Regions from separate parts of the Lactiplantibacillus koreensis genome, predicted to be linked through region 2. Evidence: predicted binding sites of a transcription regulator. Region 2 holds the regulator's gene; each other region holds the start of a gene.
What was found. The regulator Rex, encoded in region 2, represses fermentation and respiration genes when NADH is low (regulators of the CRP and FNR family bind a similar motif). The targets are predictions, from matches to a motif close to TTGTGAANTANTTCACAA.
Positions count from the first base shown of each region.

Region 1: C5Z25_RS06530 (shikimate dehydrogenase) is a predicted target of Rex. The motif match lies at 2,450-2,467, and genes of this name have one in related genera.
Region 3: C5Z25_RS10260 (MaoC family dehydratase) is a predicted target of Rex. The motif match lies at 3,268-3,285, and genes of this name have one in related genera.

Region 1 covers NZ_CP027190.1:1,332,268-1,337,712, reverse strand. The annotation lists gene C5Z25_RS06540 (MFS transporter) at 182-1,384, shown strand; gene C5Z25_RS06535 (LysR family transcriptional regulator) at 1,430-2,359, opposite strand; gene C5Z25_RS06530 (shikimate dehydrogenase) at 2,501-3,391, shown strand; gene C5Z25_RS06525 (MFS transporter) at 3,414-4,646, shown strand; gene aroD (type I 3-dehydroquinate dehydratase) at 4,630-5,388, shown strand.
Region 2 covers NZ_CP027190.1:1,909,489-1,914,933, forward strand. The annotation lists gene C5Z25_RS09185 (ABC-F family ATP-binding cassette domain-containing protein) at 1-1,407, opposite strand, end outside; gene C5Z25_RS09190 (redox-sensing transcriptional repressor Rex) at 1,574-2,230, shown strand; gene C5Z25_RS09195 (CPBP family intramembrane glutamic endopeptidase) at 2,283-2,918, opposite strand; gene groES (co-chaperone GroES) at 3,109-3,393, shown strand; gene groL (chaperonin GroEL) at 3,449-5,074, shown strand; gene C5Z25_RS09210 (APC family permease) at 5,300-5,445, shown strand, end outside.
Region 3 covers NZ_CP027190.1:2,133,129-2,138,573, forward strand. The annotation lists gene rpoC (DNA-directed RNA polymerase subunit beta') at 1-3,166, shown strand, start outside; gene C5Z25_RS10260 (MaoC family dehydratase) at 3,347-3,793, shown strand; gene C5Z25_RS10265 (enoyl-CoA hydratase-related protein) at 3,958-4,755, opposite strand; gene C5Z25_RS10270 (MIP/aquaporin family protein) at 5,105-5,445, shown strand, end outside.

The DNA.
Region 1 (5,445 bases), 580 kb from region 2:
TAGTTACCGGGCTCAGCCAGTTGTGAAGACGGCTGGGGGTCGTTGAAAGCTAGTACTATTTTATTTTGGCAGCAGGTTGCCTTGACAAACCCAGGTTTTTACCTTTTAATGATTGTGTTAACAGGTGAGCAAAGTGCTTTGTTACTCAATTCAAATTTAAGCAAAGCACAGGTGAAGACGGATGACTCAGATAGAACGGACTCGAACGACGATTTGCTTATACCTCAACTATCTTGTCCATGGGATGGCCATTGTTATTTTAGCTCAGAACATGACTGTTCTAGGGCAGCAGTGGCACGTTGATGATGCCGGCGTTTCATTGGTTATTTCATCGTTAGGTATTGGCCGCTTGCTAGTGTTGTATATTGCCGGCACTTTTTCAGATCGCATTGGGCGCAAGTTCTTTGTGCAAATTGGTGTTTTAACGTATACGCTGTTTTTTATTGGCATTATCCTATCGAAGAATATTCTAGTGGCGTATGGTTTTGGCATTTTAGCGGGGATGGCAAATTCCTTTTTAGATTCGGGCACTTATCCGGCATTAATGGAACTATATCCGAAGCGACAAGCGACTGCCAATATAATGATCAAGGCGTTTGCATCGATTGGTGAGTTATTATTACCAATCATTGTGGCAGGGCTGGATCATTTAACTTTATGGTATGGATGGTCATTTTTACTATGCGTTGGCTTGCTAGTGGTTAATTTTATTTTTTTACGTCCTCGTCAATTCCCAGAACTATCCACAGTTGCGACTAAAACGGCTGTGACAAAAGTGGTGCCAAAATCAAACAGGCTAAAGCCACGACAGTTAATATTAGGGATTGTTTTAACTGTTTTTGGCTATGTCTCGATGGCGACTTTTTACTTGGTGAGTCAATGGTTAACTAAATATGGTAGCGAAGTGGTTAAGCTTAATCTGGTGCATGCGCGGATGTTGGTTAGTATCTATAGTATTGGCTCGATCCTTGGCGTAATTGTGACTGCTATTTTAGTTGAACGAGTAATTAAGGCTGTGTGGCTAATGCTAGTTAATACTTTAATCTCGCTATTGGCGCTAGTTGTTTTAACTTTGGTACCAACGATGAGTGTTGCCCTGATTTGTTCGTTTATCATTGGTTGTTCAGCAGCTGGTGGCGTGATGCAATTGGGACTAACTATTATGAGTGATGTCTTCCCACGGGCTAAGGGCCGCATTACCGGTATTTACTATACGGCTAGTGGGTTAGCTTCATTTACGATTCCAGTGTTTACTGCTTGGATTTCGCGCGTCAGTATTCGAAATATTATGTGGTTTGATGTTGGGATTGCGATTGTTGGGGTTATCTGCAGTCTCATCGTTTTAAGTTTATATCGTCCCCAAACAGCCGCTACAAGAATTTGAATTCTTGTAGCAGCTGTTTTTTTGACCAATTCTCTACGTTAGGTCCTAAATTAAGCGATCTTGATTCGTATAATGTTGCCAGCAATAGCTACGAATAAATTCTTGAAAACGATGAACAGAGGGCGTGATAAAGTGATTTTGTTTTACAATTAAATATATTTGGTGTTGTAAAGGCTGATCCTTAAGGTGCTTTAAATGAACATTGGTTTGATTGAGCAATGGTAAATAAGGCATCAAGGCGACACCTAAATTGTGTTGAACAAAGCCAGCCATCGTATGGTCTTCTTCGACTTCATAAGCAACCTTAGGGGTTACTTTAGCCTGTGCTAAGATTTGATCGATTAAGGGTCGGAGCCCACTATTCTTAGAGAAAAGAATCATTGGATAAGGAGCTAAATCGGCGACCTGTAAGGTCTCTTTTATTGCTAAAGGATGCTGACTAGGAATGGCAGCCACAATTTCTTGTTGCACTAGTGGTATAAAATCAAATAGGTTATCAGCGACTTGTTCACCAAATTTTTCGATATTAGAAGCCAAAATTAAATCGTATTTTTCAGTGGCTAGGTCTTGTAATAATTCGTTGGAGTTATTTTGACCAAGTTCAAAGTTAATGGCTTTATTTTGAGAATCGGCTTGAAAGTTAGTGAGTAGCTCTGGGACGAGTTGTTGACCTAGGGTGTAAGTAAAGCCCAAATTAACATGACCAGTGTCTGGATTCATCAATTGGTGAACCAATTCATTGCCTTGTGATAAATCATTTAAGCTGGCAGTGATGTATTTTAGATAGACCTCGCCAATCGGAGTTAGCTTAATATTACGACCATCAGGTTCAAAAAGTGGCACGCCTAATTCTTTTTCTAACTTTTTAATGGCATAGCTTAGCGAGGGTTGCGAGATACCAAGGCTGTCAGCCGCTTGCGACATATGTTGTGTTCGTGCTAATTCTTTGAAAAAAATTAAGTGACGTAAATTCATGAAAATGGTACCCCTTTCAATCATAGATTATTTCTATTGATTTATTAATGTAGCCCTATTTAATATAATAGATCAATCTGCTAAGATGACAAGTGAATTGAGTAACAAAATATTATAAATTATATTTAGGAGTGAATTATTATGACAGAACGAATTGACGGACATACATTATTAATCGGCTTGATGGCTTATCCAATTAGACATTCAATGTCACCAACGATGCATAACAATGCTTTTGCTAAACTAGGCTTGAATTATGCTTACTTAGCATTTGAAGTGACAAATGAGACGTTACCAAGTGCGATTCAATCAATTAGAACTTTAGATATGCGTGGGTCTAATATTTCAATGCCTAATAAACAAAAAGTTATTCCATTGTTAGATAAATTAGATCCTGCCGCTGAAATGGTTGGGGCAGTTAATACAGTTGTCAATGATAATGGCGTGTTAACTGGATATACAACTGATGGCATTGGTTTTATGAAGTCTTTGGCAGATGAAGGTATTGATATTCGTGGTCAAAAGATGACTTTAGCTGGGGCCGGTGGTGCTGGTACCGCAATTGCTGTTCAAGCAGCTTTAGATGGTGTTAAAGAAATGTCGATCTTTAATATGCATGATGCTTCTTGGGAAAATGCAGAACGTAATGTTAAGTTAATTAATGAACGGACCGATTGCAAAGCAACCTTACATGAACTTGAAAATCGGGCTGATTTCAAACAAGAAATTCAAAGTTCTGATATTTATACCGATTCAACTGGGGTTGGGATGAAGCCTTTGGAAGATAAGACACTAATTGATGATCCAAGTTGGTTGCGTAAGGACTTGATTGTCTTTGATACAGTTTATGCGCCACGGACAACTAAACTCATGAAAGTTGCCCAAGCAGCTGGGGTTGAACATGTCTTTAACGGTTTAGGTATGATGCTTGAACAAGGCGCCGCAGCCTTTAAATTATGGACGGGTAAAGAAATGCCAGTTGATTATATTCGCCATATTTTATTTGATGAAGATGCTGTTGACCATAAGTAAAAGTTGCGCTTAGGAGGATATTATGAAAAATAAGTATATGCCAACCGCAATTAGCCTATACCTAAACTACTTTATTCATGGGATTGGGGTCATTATTTTAGCCCAAAACATGGATTCATTGGCTGGACAGTGGCATACCAATACGGGCGGTGTCGCGGTCGTCATTTCTTCATTAGGAATTGGTCGCTTAATTGTCTTATTGGTTTCAGGATTTTTATCAGATAAATTTGGTCGTAAGCCATTCGTTGTTTTAGGGGTCATTACCTATTTGCTGTTCTTTGTGGGGATCTTAATGAGTCCGTCAATCTCAATCGCATATATTTTTGGGATTCTAGCAGGGATCGCTAACTCGTTCTTAGATTCTGGGACTTATCCCGCTTTAATGGAGATGTTTCCGAATGCTAAAGGAACCGCAAATGTCATTATTAAAGCATTCATCTCAGTTGGACAATTTGGATTACCCTTATTGGTTAGCTTTTTAGTTGCTGGTAAGTATTGGTATGGTTGGTCATTTATTCTGTGTATCGTTGTCTTAGTCATTAACTTGATTTTCTTATTAGTTTCTGGAAAATTTCCAGTTGCCAATCAGGCTAGTACCGCGACGACTACTGCCACTAAAGCTGAAACAGCTGCTAAACCTAAAGGTAGTTTATGGTTTGATGGCACCTTGTTTATCCTCTATGGTTATGTCTCACAAGCCACTTTTTATCTTGTTAGCCAATGGTTAAGTCAGTATGGGACGCATGTTGCTGGCATGGGTGACACTGGGTCACGGGCATTAATTAGTTACTATAGTATCGGCTCAATTGTGTGTGTCTTAGTAACCGCGGCTTTGGCCAAACGCGCCGTGAAAGAAATTCAATTTTTAGGTATTTATACGTTAATGTCATTTTTATCCCTTTTATTGATGTACTTATTCCCAACGGCGATGATGTGTTCAATTATGTCATTTGTCATTGGTTTCTCAGCTGCCGGTGGGGTCATGCAATTAGGATTAACGGTTATGTCGACCTTCTTCCCACAAGGTAAGGGAACAATTACCGGAGCCTTTTATACGGCTGGTTCAATTGCTTCCTTTACAATTCCGCTAGTTACTGGAATGATGGCTGATAGTTTAGCTAATATCTTTTTGTTTGATGTTATTATTGCGCTGATTGGTTTTATCTTAGCGGTCTTAATAACGATTCGTTATTATCATTTATTTGGCAAACCCACTCAGAAAGGAGCCAGTCTCAATCATGCAAAAAATCGTTAAATTACGGCACTTAACCTTAGGTGCTGGCCGGCCTAAAATTGCGGTCCCAATTACGGGTAAAACCACGGCTGAAATTCTTGCGGCCGTGCCAGCGATTAAAGCGGCCCAGCCAGATTTAGTTGAATGGCGCATTGATTTTTATGAAGGTGTTACGCAACCAGACCAATTAACACAAATGGGTCAACAGTTACGTCAGGCGTTAGGCGATTTAGCCCTGTTAACCACGTTTAGAACGCAAGGCGAAGGTGGCGAATTGGCGTTAAGCGATGTCGCTTACTTCAAAGTTAATGCGACGGTATTAGCGGGTCATTTTACGGATGCGCTAGATATTGAACGGTATCATGATGAAGCTGATGTGAAACAATTAGTTGACCAAGCACATGCGCAAAAGGTTGTCGTTATTATGAGTAATCACGATTTTGACAAGACGCCAGCGCAAGCTGATATTGTGGAACGGCTGACCAGTATGGTGGCTTTTGGCGCAGACATTGCGAAGATGGCGGTCATGCCACAAACATCAAATGATGTGTTAACCTTACTAGCAGCGACTAACGAAGCGCATCAAAGTCTGACTCAACCAGTGATTACCATGTCCATGGGTGATCTTGGTAAAGTATCACGCCTAGCGGGAGAAGTCTTTGGTTCTTGTTTATCCTTTGCGACAGTTGGTGCCGCCTCAGCTCCTGGGCAGATTGCCTTGGACCGGTTACGGCCAACGTTAACAGATTTGAAGTTAAGCTAAATAAAAAAGGAGCTGTGACCATTGACGGAATCGCATCAGGCACATAAAAAATACGTT
Region 2 (5,445 bases):
TAAAAAGTTGTCATTTTCCATGGCTAACTTGGTCAGCAGTAAGCGTGCCCGTTCGCCCCCAGATAAGGAACCGATTGATTTATCGACATCGGCACCAGTAAACAAGAAACTACCTAAAATGGTTCGAATATCTTTTTCGGGAGTGGTAGCATGTTCGTCCCAAAGTTCACTAAGGACGGTTTTTTTAGCATGCAAATTTTTTTGTTCCTGATCGTAATAACCGGTAACGACATTGGTGCCAAAGACCGCTTGCCCTTTAATAAATGGAATTTGACCTAGAATACTTTTCAGAAGGGTTGATTTACCAATCCCATTGGGACCCACGATGGCAATTGCTTCATGTTTTTTGATATTTAATGTGTCCGGTGATGACAAGATTTGATCTTGATAGCCAACCGCCGCATCTTTGACAGTTAAGACAATGTTGCCACTCTGTTTGGCTGCATGAAAGCCAAAGTGGGCGGTTTTTTCATCACCTTCGGGGCGGTCCAAACGCGTCATTCTTTCGAGTTGTTTTCGTCGTGATTGGGCCCGCTTGGTGGTTGAGGCTCGTACGATATTCCGATTGACAAAGTCTTCTAATTTATTGATTTCGGTCTGTTGTTTTTCATAATGCTTCCATTCCGCTTGAATGCGAGCCGCTTTTTGTTGGACATATTGATCATAATTACCGGTATAATGTACCATTTCATGATGAGATAAATCGTAGACTTCATTGACGACCCGATCTAAGAAGTAGCGGTCATGACTCACAATTAGCAAGGCGCCCGTGTAGGATTGAAGATAACTTTCGAGCCAAGTGAGCGTTTCAACGTCCAAATGATTGGTTGGTTCATCCAAAATGAGTAAATCACGTTTTTCTAATAGTAGTTTGGCGAGAGCCAGCTGAGTTTTTTGGCCTCCCGATAGCTCAGTAACGGATTTGTCATAAACATCAGCATTGAATTGAAAACCATGCAAAACACCCCGGATTTCAGCCTGGTAACCGTAACCATTTTTTTGTTGAAATTCAGTTTGAACCTGGTCATAGGTCTTTAGTGTTTGCTGGTAAGTCGGGTCATCAGCAATAACTTCAGGATCACTTAATTGGGCTTCTAACCGGTGCATTTGAGCTTCTAGTTGATGTAGTTCAGCGAAGACACTGCTCATTTCTTCCCAAATCGTATGGGCACTGTTTAAGCCTTGATCTTGAGCCAAATAGCCGATGGTTAAGCCTTTACGCATTGAAATTTGACCTTCGTCAGGAACGGTTTCACCGGCAATCATTTTTAATAAGGTTGATTTACCAGCACCGTTGCGACCAACTAAGGCGACGCGCGCATGGTCTTGAATATCTAATTGTACGTTATCGAACAAGACATCAGCGCCAAAACGCCGCATGACTTGTTGTACTTGTAGTAAAATCACGTTTTTTTAAACTCCTTTCGAGGTGGATTCGTCAAATAATTGTAGCATATTGTCGTTGTTAGCCCTAGTGAAAGGGAATAATAAGTAAATATTATTTCACAAAGTGGCCTGTTATGCTAGAATAGTGTCAGCAAATTCACAAACTTTTGATAAGGAGGGTCGTCAAATGGCAGAAACAAAAATTCCACGGGCAACGGCCAAGCGGTTACCGATATACTATCGGTATTTGAACATTTTATTAGATGCTGACAAGAAACGGGTTTCGTCAACGGAGCTGTCAGAAGCAGTTAAAGTTGATTCAGCTACGATTCGACGAGATTTTTCATATTTTGGGGCATTAGGCAAACGCGGGTATGGCTATGATGTTGAAAAGCTCTTGGCATTTTTTAAGAAAATTTTAAATCAAGATACGTTGACTAACGTGGCCTTGATTGGGGTCGGAAATTTGGGTCATGCGTTACTTAATTTTAATTTTCATAAAAATAGCAATGTCCGTATTTCAGCAGCTTTTGATGTTAACGAATCAATCGCTAATACGGTTCAAAGCGGCGTTCCCGTCTATCCAATGGCGGAATTAAAGAAACAATTAATTGAACAACAAATTGAGATTGCCATTTTAACGGTGCCAACTTCAGTCGTTCAAGACGTTACGGATGAACTAGTTGATGCTAACGTTAAAGGGATTATGAACTTTACGCCGTTACGCATTTCAGTGCCTGAGACTATTCGGGTTCAAAATGTTGATTTAACGAATGAATTGCAAACCTTAATTTATTTCATTGAACATTATGGGGAACAGCTTGGCGATAAATCAGCTGAATAATATTTAGTTAGCAAAAGACGCAACCAAAAAATGGTTGCGTCTTTTAGTCATTCTAAGTTAAAAATAAAGGTAAGACTGCGACAACATTCATCAAAATATGCGCAATCATTGAGGTTTGAATGCGACCGGTGTGCCGGTACAGCCAACAAAAGAGGAGTCCAATAAAGGCATATAAAATTAAGTGTCCATCCGCATGAGCAAAACTAAATAGTAAACTAGAAATAACAGCGGCACCGACTGTTCCAGTAACCGTCGTTAGGTTACCGAAGATAACTTTACGAAAGACGATTTCTTCCATAATTGGCGCCCCAACGAGCACTGCCAGTAAGAAGAAGGGATATTTCTGGCCAATGGTGAGTAACGTGTTGGTATTGGCCGAGGCCGTTGACTGGCCGAGCAGTTGTGTCAAGCGTAGAATAACGACTTGACCGGCAAGCACTAAGACGACTCCGATAAGCCCCCATAGAACCGTACTGACCCAATTCTTAGGCTGTTGTTCGACAGCATTAGGCGTTTTAGTTCGCCAGGCGAGCCATACTAAGATGATAGCGCCTAGTAAGTAATCCAAGGTTTGAATTAAGAAAATCCAAGATCCAAGCTGATGAAATCCTTGGGCTAATAAAGTGGGTAGGGCATAGATAATAAAATAGACGATTAAAACCGTCAGCGATTGGCGTCGATTAGCCATTAGCTCACGTCCTTTAACAATAAAATTTCGAGTCAGATTTGACTTAAGTAAGTTCATTATAATCGATTTGACTTTCTTTGACTAATTATTGACAAATAACTTGCATTCTTAAATTAAAATGATATAGTTATCTTTGTGATTAGCACTTGATGTTTGTGAGTGCTAAAAAAGAATAAATGGAGGGATTCACGTGTTAAAACCATTAGGTGATCGTGTCATCTTACAACAACAAGCAGAAGAAGAACAAACGATTGGTGGTATTGTTATTGCCAACAATGCTAAGGAAAAGCCACAAAGTGGTAAGGTTGTTGCTGTATCTGATGGCCGGATTTTAGATAACGGTTCAAAGGTTGCACCAAGCGTGAAAGTCGGCGATCAAGTATTGTTTGACAAGTACGCAGGTACTGAAGTTAAGTATGAAGGGTCAACTTATCTAGTCTTACACGAAAAAGATATTGTCGCGGTTGAAGACTAATCCATTTAACTGATAGTAATTAAAACAAAATTTATTTATGAGGTGAATACAAATAATGGCTAAAGAATTAAAATTCTCTGAAGACGCACGTTCAGCAATGCTCAAAGGTGTTGACCAATTAGCTAACACTGTTAAATCAACTTTAGGTCCTAAGGGTCGTAACGTTGTATTGGAAGAATCATACGGCTCACCAACCATTACTAATGATGGGGTTACGATTGCTAAGGCAATCGAACTTGAAGATCATTTCGAAAATATGGGTGCTAAGTTAGTTTCTGAAGTCGCTTCAAAAACTAACGATATTGCCGGTGATGGGACCACTACCGCAACGGTATTGACTCAATCAATCGTCAACGAAGGCATGAAGAACGTCACTGCTGGGGCTAACCCAGTTGGGATTCGTCGCGGGATTGAAGCTGCAACGAAGACTGCTGTTGACGCCATGCATTCAATGGCCCATGAAGTTAAGACGCAAGAAGATATTGCGCAAATCGCAGCCGTTTCTTCAGCTAGCCAAGAAACTGGTAAGTTGATTGCGGAAGCCATGGAAAAAGTTGGTCATGATGGCGTTATCACCATTGAAGAATCACGTGGTGTTGATACTAGCTTGGACGTGGTTGAAGGTATGCAATTTGATCGTGGTTACCTATCACAATACATGGTTACCGATAACGATAAAATGGAAGCTGATTTAGACAATCCTTACATTTTAATTACCGACAAAAAGATTTCTAACATCCAAGATGTTTTGCCATTACTACAATCTATTGTGGAACAAGGCAAGCCATTGTTAATTATTGCGGATGACATTTCTGGCGAAGCTTTACCAACCTTAGTGTTAAACAAAATGCGTGGGACTTTCAACGTGGTTGCGGTTAAAGCACCTGGTTTTGGCGATCGTCGTAAGGAACAATTGCAAGATATCGCGGTATTAACTGGTGGGACTGTCATTACTGATGACTTGGGTCTTGAATTGAAAGATGCAACTATCGATCAATTAGGTCAAGCTAACAAAGTAACAGTTACCAAAGATAACACGACTATCGTTGAAGGTGCCGGCGATAAAGATGCCATCAGCGAACGGGTTGAATTTATCCGTAACCAAATTGCTGAAACCACTTCTGATTTCGACAAAGAAAAATTACAAGAACGTTTAGCTAAATTAGCTGGCGGAGTTGCCGTTGTCCGTGTTGGGGCCGCAACTGAAACTGAATTAAAAGAACGTAAGTACCGGATTGAAGATGCTTTGAATGCGACCCGTGCTGCCGTTGAAGAAGGCTTCGTACCTGGTGGTGGGACTGTCTTTGTTAATGTTATCAAAGCCGTTGATGCTTTGAAAGAAACCGGTGATGTTCAAACTGGGATTAACATTGTTAAGCGCGCACTTGAAGAACCAGTTCGGCAAATTGCTGAAAATGCTGGTTTAGAAGGTTCAGTTATCGTTGAAAAGCTTAAGGAACAAAAGCCAGGCGTTGGTTTCAATGCTGCAACTAACGAATGGGGCGACATGATTGCTGCCGGAATCGTGGACCCAACCAAGGTTTCTCGTTCAGCATTACAAAATGCTGCTTCAGTTTCAGCGTTATTATTAACGACTGAAGCCGTTGTTGCTGAAAAGCCAGCTCCAGAGGCACCCGCAGCACCTGCAGCACCAAACCCAGGTATGGGCGGTATGATGTAAGCTTGCTGTTCAAAACACCTACTCAGTCGAGTAGGTGTTTTTTTATGGTCGACTACTGGAATCAGCTGGGGACGCAACTAAATGGCTGTGAGTTCTGTGAGTAACAGCAAAAAAAATAATGTGATGGTCGAAACGTGTAGTATTTACTAATTTAAAGTAGTAAAATCTAGTTTGACTTATCACTTACTTGAAAATAATTATTTTGTGGATAAAGGAGTTATTAGCATGTGGCGTTATTTAAAACGGTTGCTAATTGGTAAACCGTTAAAAACCATGGATGAGGGTGGGCAAGCACTCACTAAGTTCAAGGCACTGGCGCTGCTGTCCTCAGACGCGCTTTCATCAGTGGCTTATGGTACTGAGCAGATTAC
Region 3 (5,445 bases), 220 kb from region 2:
AGCCCAATACGGTAATGAATTTGATGCCGAAATGGGTGCTGAAGCAATTAAGCGTCTTTTAAATAACGTCGAACTTGAAAAAGAAGCACGTGATTTGAAGGAAGCCTTAAAAGATGCTTCTGGTCAAAAACGGACGCGGGCCGTTCGTCGTCTAGATATCATTGAAGCCTTTGTTACTTCTGGTAATGAACCTGCTTGGATGGTCATGGATGCGATTCCGGTCATTCCCCCGGACTTACGGCCAATGGTTCAATTGGAAGGTGGACGTTTTGCCACTTCTGACTTGAATGATTTATACCGTCGGGTCATCAACCGTAACAACCGGTTGAAACGTTTATTAGATTTAAATGCCCCTGGTATTATTGTTCAAAACGAAAAGCGGATGTTACAAGAAGCCGTTGATGCTTTGATTGATAATGGTCGGCGTGGGCGTCCTGTTGCTGGGCCTGGTAATCGGCCATTGAAGTCCCTCTCACATATGTTGAAAGGGAAGCAAGGTCGGTTCCGTCAAAACTTACTTGGTAAGCGGGTTGATTATTCTGGGCGTTCTGTTATCGACGTTGGACCATTCTTGAAGATGAACCAAATGGGGTTACCACGTCAAATGGCGTTGGAACTCTTCAAGCCTTTCATCATGAAAGAATTGGTTAAACGTGAATTAGCTTCTAACATCAAAAATGCTAAACGGAAGATTGAACGTGCAGATGACGATGTTTGGGGTGTCTTAGAAGACGTCATTAAAGAACATCCAGTGCTCTTGAACCGGGCCCCTACACTTCACCGTTTAGGGATTCAAGCGTTCGAACCAGTCTTGGTTAGTGGTAAAGCAATGCGGTTACATCCATTGGCTTGTGAAGCTTACAATGCCGATTTCGATGGGGACCAAATGGCCATCCATTTACCTTTATCAGATGAAGCACAAGCTGAAGCTCGGCTATTAATGTTGGCTGCGCATCATATCTTGGCACCTAAAGATGGTAAGCCAGTGGTAACACCATCACAAGATATGGTTATCGGTAACTACTACTTGACGACTGAAGAAGTTGGTCGTGAAGGCGAAGGCATGATCTTTAAAGACTTGAATGAAGCTCAAAAAGCTTATCAAGCTGGCTACGTGCACATGCACAGTCGGGTTGGGATTCAAGCTTCATCCATGACTGACAAGCCTTTCAATGACGAACAGAAGCAAGAAGTCTTAGTGACTACGGTTGGTAAAGCTATCTTCAATAACATTTTGCCTGGTAAGTTCCCATACTTGAACGAACCAACGAATGACAATTTGATTGATGGCACGCCTGCCAAGTATTTCTTGAAGCCTGGTGAAAACATTCATGATTTCTTAGATGGTCAAGACTTAATCATGCCATTTAAGAAGGGCTTCTTGGCTGATATTATTGCGGAAGTTTACAAGCAATACCATGTGACGGCAACGTCACTCTTGCTTGACCGGATGAAAGACTTAGGTTACAACATTTCAACTAAGTCTGGTTTGACGGTTGGGGTTGCCGATGTGACTGACTTAAAAGAAAAACCAGAAATCATCGACGCAGCGCATAAGCAAGTTAACACGATTTCAAAACAATTCCGTCGTGGTTTAATTACGGATGATGAACGTTATGAACGGGTCATTGGTGTCTGGAATGATGCTAAAGACCAAATCCAACAAAAACTAATTGATAGTTTTAGCCCAGATAACCCAATCTTTATGATGAGTGATTCTGGTGCGCGTGGGAACATTTCTAACTTTACGCAGTTAGCTGGGATGCGTGGTTTGATGGCCGCTCCTAATGGGAAAATCATGGAACTACCTATTCTTTCTAACTTCCGTGAAGGACTCTCAGTCTTGGAAATGTTTATTTCAACCCATGGGGCTCGTAAAGGGATGACCGATACGGCCTTGAAGACTGCCAACTCTGGTTACTTGACACGTCGACTTGTCGATGTGGCTCAAGATGTTATTGTGCGTGAAAAGGATTGTGGCACTGATCGTGGGTTACGAATCGAAGCCATCATGGATGGTAACGAAGTTATCGAACCATTGTATGACCGGATTTTAGGTCGTTACACGATGAAGACTGTCTTTAATCCTGAGACGCATGAAGAAATTGTTGGTAACAACGTTATGATCGATGAAGACCTAGCACAGACGATTGTTGGCGCGGGTGTAACTGAAGTGACGATTCGTTCGGCCTTCACTTGCAACACGAAACATGGGGTTTGTGAACACTGTTATGGCCGTAATATGGCTACCGGTGATGAAGTCGAAGTCGGTGAAGCTGTTGGGACCGTTGCGGCACAATCAATCGGTGAACCCGGGACGCAGTTAACGATGCGGACTTTCCATACTGGTGGGGTTGCCGGAGACGATATTACCCAAGGGTTGCCACGGGTTCAAGAAATTGTTGAATCACGTAATCCTAAAGGGCGTGCCGAAGTTACTGAAGTAACTGGGACGGTTGAATCAATTGAAGAAAATCCTGCGGAACGGACGAAAGAAGTTACGGTTAAGGGTGAAACTGATACCCGGACTTATACGTTACCGTTAACAGCGCGGATGGCGGTTAGTGAAGGTGACTTCATTCATCGTGGTGCAGCGTTGAACGTTGGGTCAATTGATCCTAAACAATTACTTCAAATTCGAGATGTCTTATCAACTGAAAACTACTTACTCCGTGAAGTGCAACGCGTTTATCGGATGCAAGGGGTTGAAATTGGTGATAAGCACGTTGAAATCATGATTCGGCAGATGCTTCGTAAAGTTCGGATCATGGATCCGGGTGATACGGATGTCTTACCTGGGACCTTGATGGATATTGCTGATTTTAAAGATGAAAACTACAAGACGTTAATTGCTGGTGGTATTCCAGCAACGTCACGGCCAGTTATTCTTGGGATTACCAAAGCTGCCTTGGAAACGAATAGTTTCTTATCAGCGGCGTCATTCCAGGAAACAACACGGGTCTTAACTGATGCGGCTATTCGTGGTAAGAACGATCCATTGATCGGTCTGAAAGAAAATGTCATCATTGGTAAGATCATTCCTGCTGGGACTGGTATGCCGGGTTACCGTCATATCAAGCCTAAGGAAGTTGGCAATGTGGCTGATGGGGTTTACTCGATCAGTGATCTTGAAAAACAAATGCAAGAACAAGATGCTAGCAAGTAATTGCTAAGTAGCGCAAGAAGAGTCGGCCGTAGGGTCGACTCTTTTTTGTACGCAGAACTGTAACCGTTACCAAAAGTTATACCGCCTATAATTAACTGGTATTGTGTATTTAATCACAATCAGGCTATAATGAATTTGAAATCAACTGATGCAAGGTTGAATAAGTTGGAGGTAAGCAAAATGACAGAATATCAGCGTATTTACGATGACGTGATCGCGATTGGCATGGTTGGGGAGTTCTCTAAACGGGTGACTGAGACGGACGTGAATGATTTTGCACGAGTTACAGGGGATTACAATCCGATGCACATGGATGAAAGCTTTGCGAAGCAGACACGTTTCCAGCGGCGTATTGCGCATGGGATGATTTCTGCCGGTATGATATCGGCATGTGTTGGGATGAAAATGCCGGGGCCAGGCGCAATTTATTTGAATCAGAATCTGCGATTCAGCCATCCGGTTTACTTTGATGACGTCTTAGTTGTTAAAGTGACGGTGACAAAGATTGAAGCTAAACCGCATTTTAAAATTGTGACCTTAGCGACAACCGTGACAAATCAAAATGGCGAAGTCGTGACGAGCGGGGAAGCCCAAGCTATCCCCGCGCAACGGCCAGTAACTGCATAAATAAGTAATCGCATCGGCTCAATGACCGTTATCAAATGTGACTATCAAAATCTGAATAATTAAGATTTTGATAGTCGGTATCGAGACTGGTTATTGGGCCGACGTTGTTGCGCTAAAAAGGCATTTGGACAAAATCCAAATGCCTTTTTTTATCTAAGCGTTAATTATTTACCAGGGAAAGCGGCTGGTCGTTTTTCAAGAAAGGCGGTCATGCCCTCCGTCTGATCAGCGGTTGCAAAGGTCTGTGCCCACATCTGGGTTTCGAAATCAATGGCAGTGTCTAATGGTAAATCAGCTGCCCGGTCAATCACGTATTTAGCCATACCAACCGCAATGAGGCCGTTCTTCATGACTGTTTGCGCAATTTTATCAACTTTAGCCATCAATTCATCAGGTGTGGCAATTTCTTCAGCAATACCAATCCGATAAGCTTCTTGTGCATCAACCATCGTACCCATGGCAATCATTTCTTTAGCCTTACCGCGGCCGACTAAGCGAGTTAAACGTTGGGTCCCACCAAAGCCAGGTACGATACCTAAAGTAACTTCTGGTTGGCCGAATTTTGCCCGGTCTGAAACAACGCGAATATCGCAAGAAGCAGCGAGTTCTAACCCACCGCCTAGGCAATAGCCGTTGACGGCAGCAATCGTTAATTGAGACAGATTTTCAATGCGGCCAAATGTGGCATGTGCTGTTTTCGAAAGTTCAGCAGCTGCTAATGAATTCATATCGTGCATTTCGGCAATATCAGCACCAGCTACGAAAGCTTTGGGACCAGCCCCGGTAATAATGACAACCTTAATGGTATCAGCATTGGCTTTAATGACATCTAAGGCGGCACCAATATCAGTTAAGGTTGCAGTGTTCAAGGCATTCATTGATTTAGGACGATTGATAGTCAAGGTAGCGATGCCAGCCTGAACGTCTAGTAAGATATTTTCGTAAGTGTTGAGTTTTAACATGTTAATAACTTCCTTTCACAAATTCAGAGGTTACCAACGAGTACTTTCACGCTTAATCATAACGAGTATTTCAAAAATTGCAACTCACTAGTGAATTTATAACAAATGATCAAGTTTGACGAATCCCAGCAAAATAAGGTTTTATCAGTTTTAAAAATCACGGAAACGAAAAAATAATTGTTAATATTGTGAATAAAAGAACTAATGGATGACCAGAAAGCGTTGTGACGCCTAACTATAACATATGGTTATGCTGGTTATGAAAAAATATCAGTGTTTACTTGCTTAAATGACTCCGGTATAGTTCGACGTGTTTAAAGCAATCGTCAATTTGAAGGAGGTTTTTATAATGAGTGGCAATTGGCCAGCGAGTTATGCGGCGGAGTTTTTTGGGACTTTAATTTTAGTTTTGTTTGGGAATGGGGCGGTAGCAAATTCATTTTTACCAGCCACAACGGGGAATGGTAAGTTGGGTCAAAGTAATGGTGGTTGGTTGTTTATTGCGATTGGGTATGGTTTGGGCGTCATGCTACCAGCGATGATGTTTGGTTCGATTTCTGGTAATCATTTAAATCCGGCGATTACAATTGCAGAAGCCTGCGCCGGAATTTTTCCGTGGCCCCAGGTGCTGCCTTATCTAAGTTACCAATTTTTAGGTGCCGTGGCAGGCCAACTGCTGGTGTTAGCGAT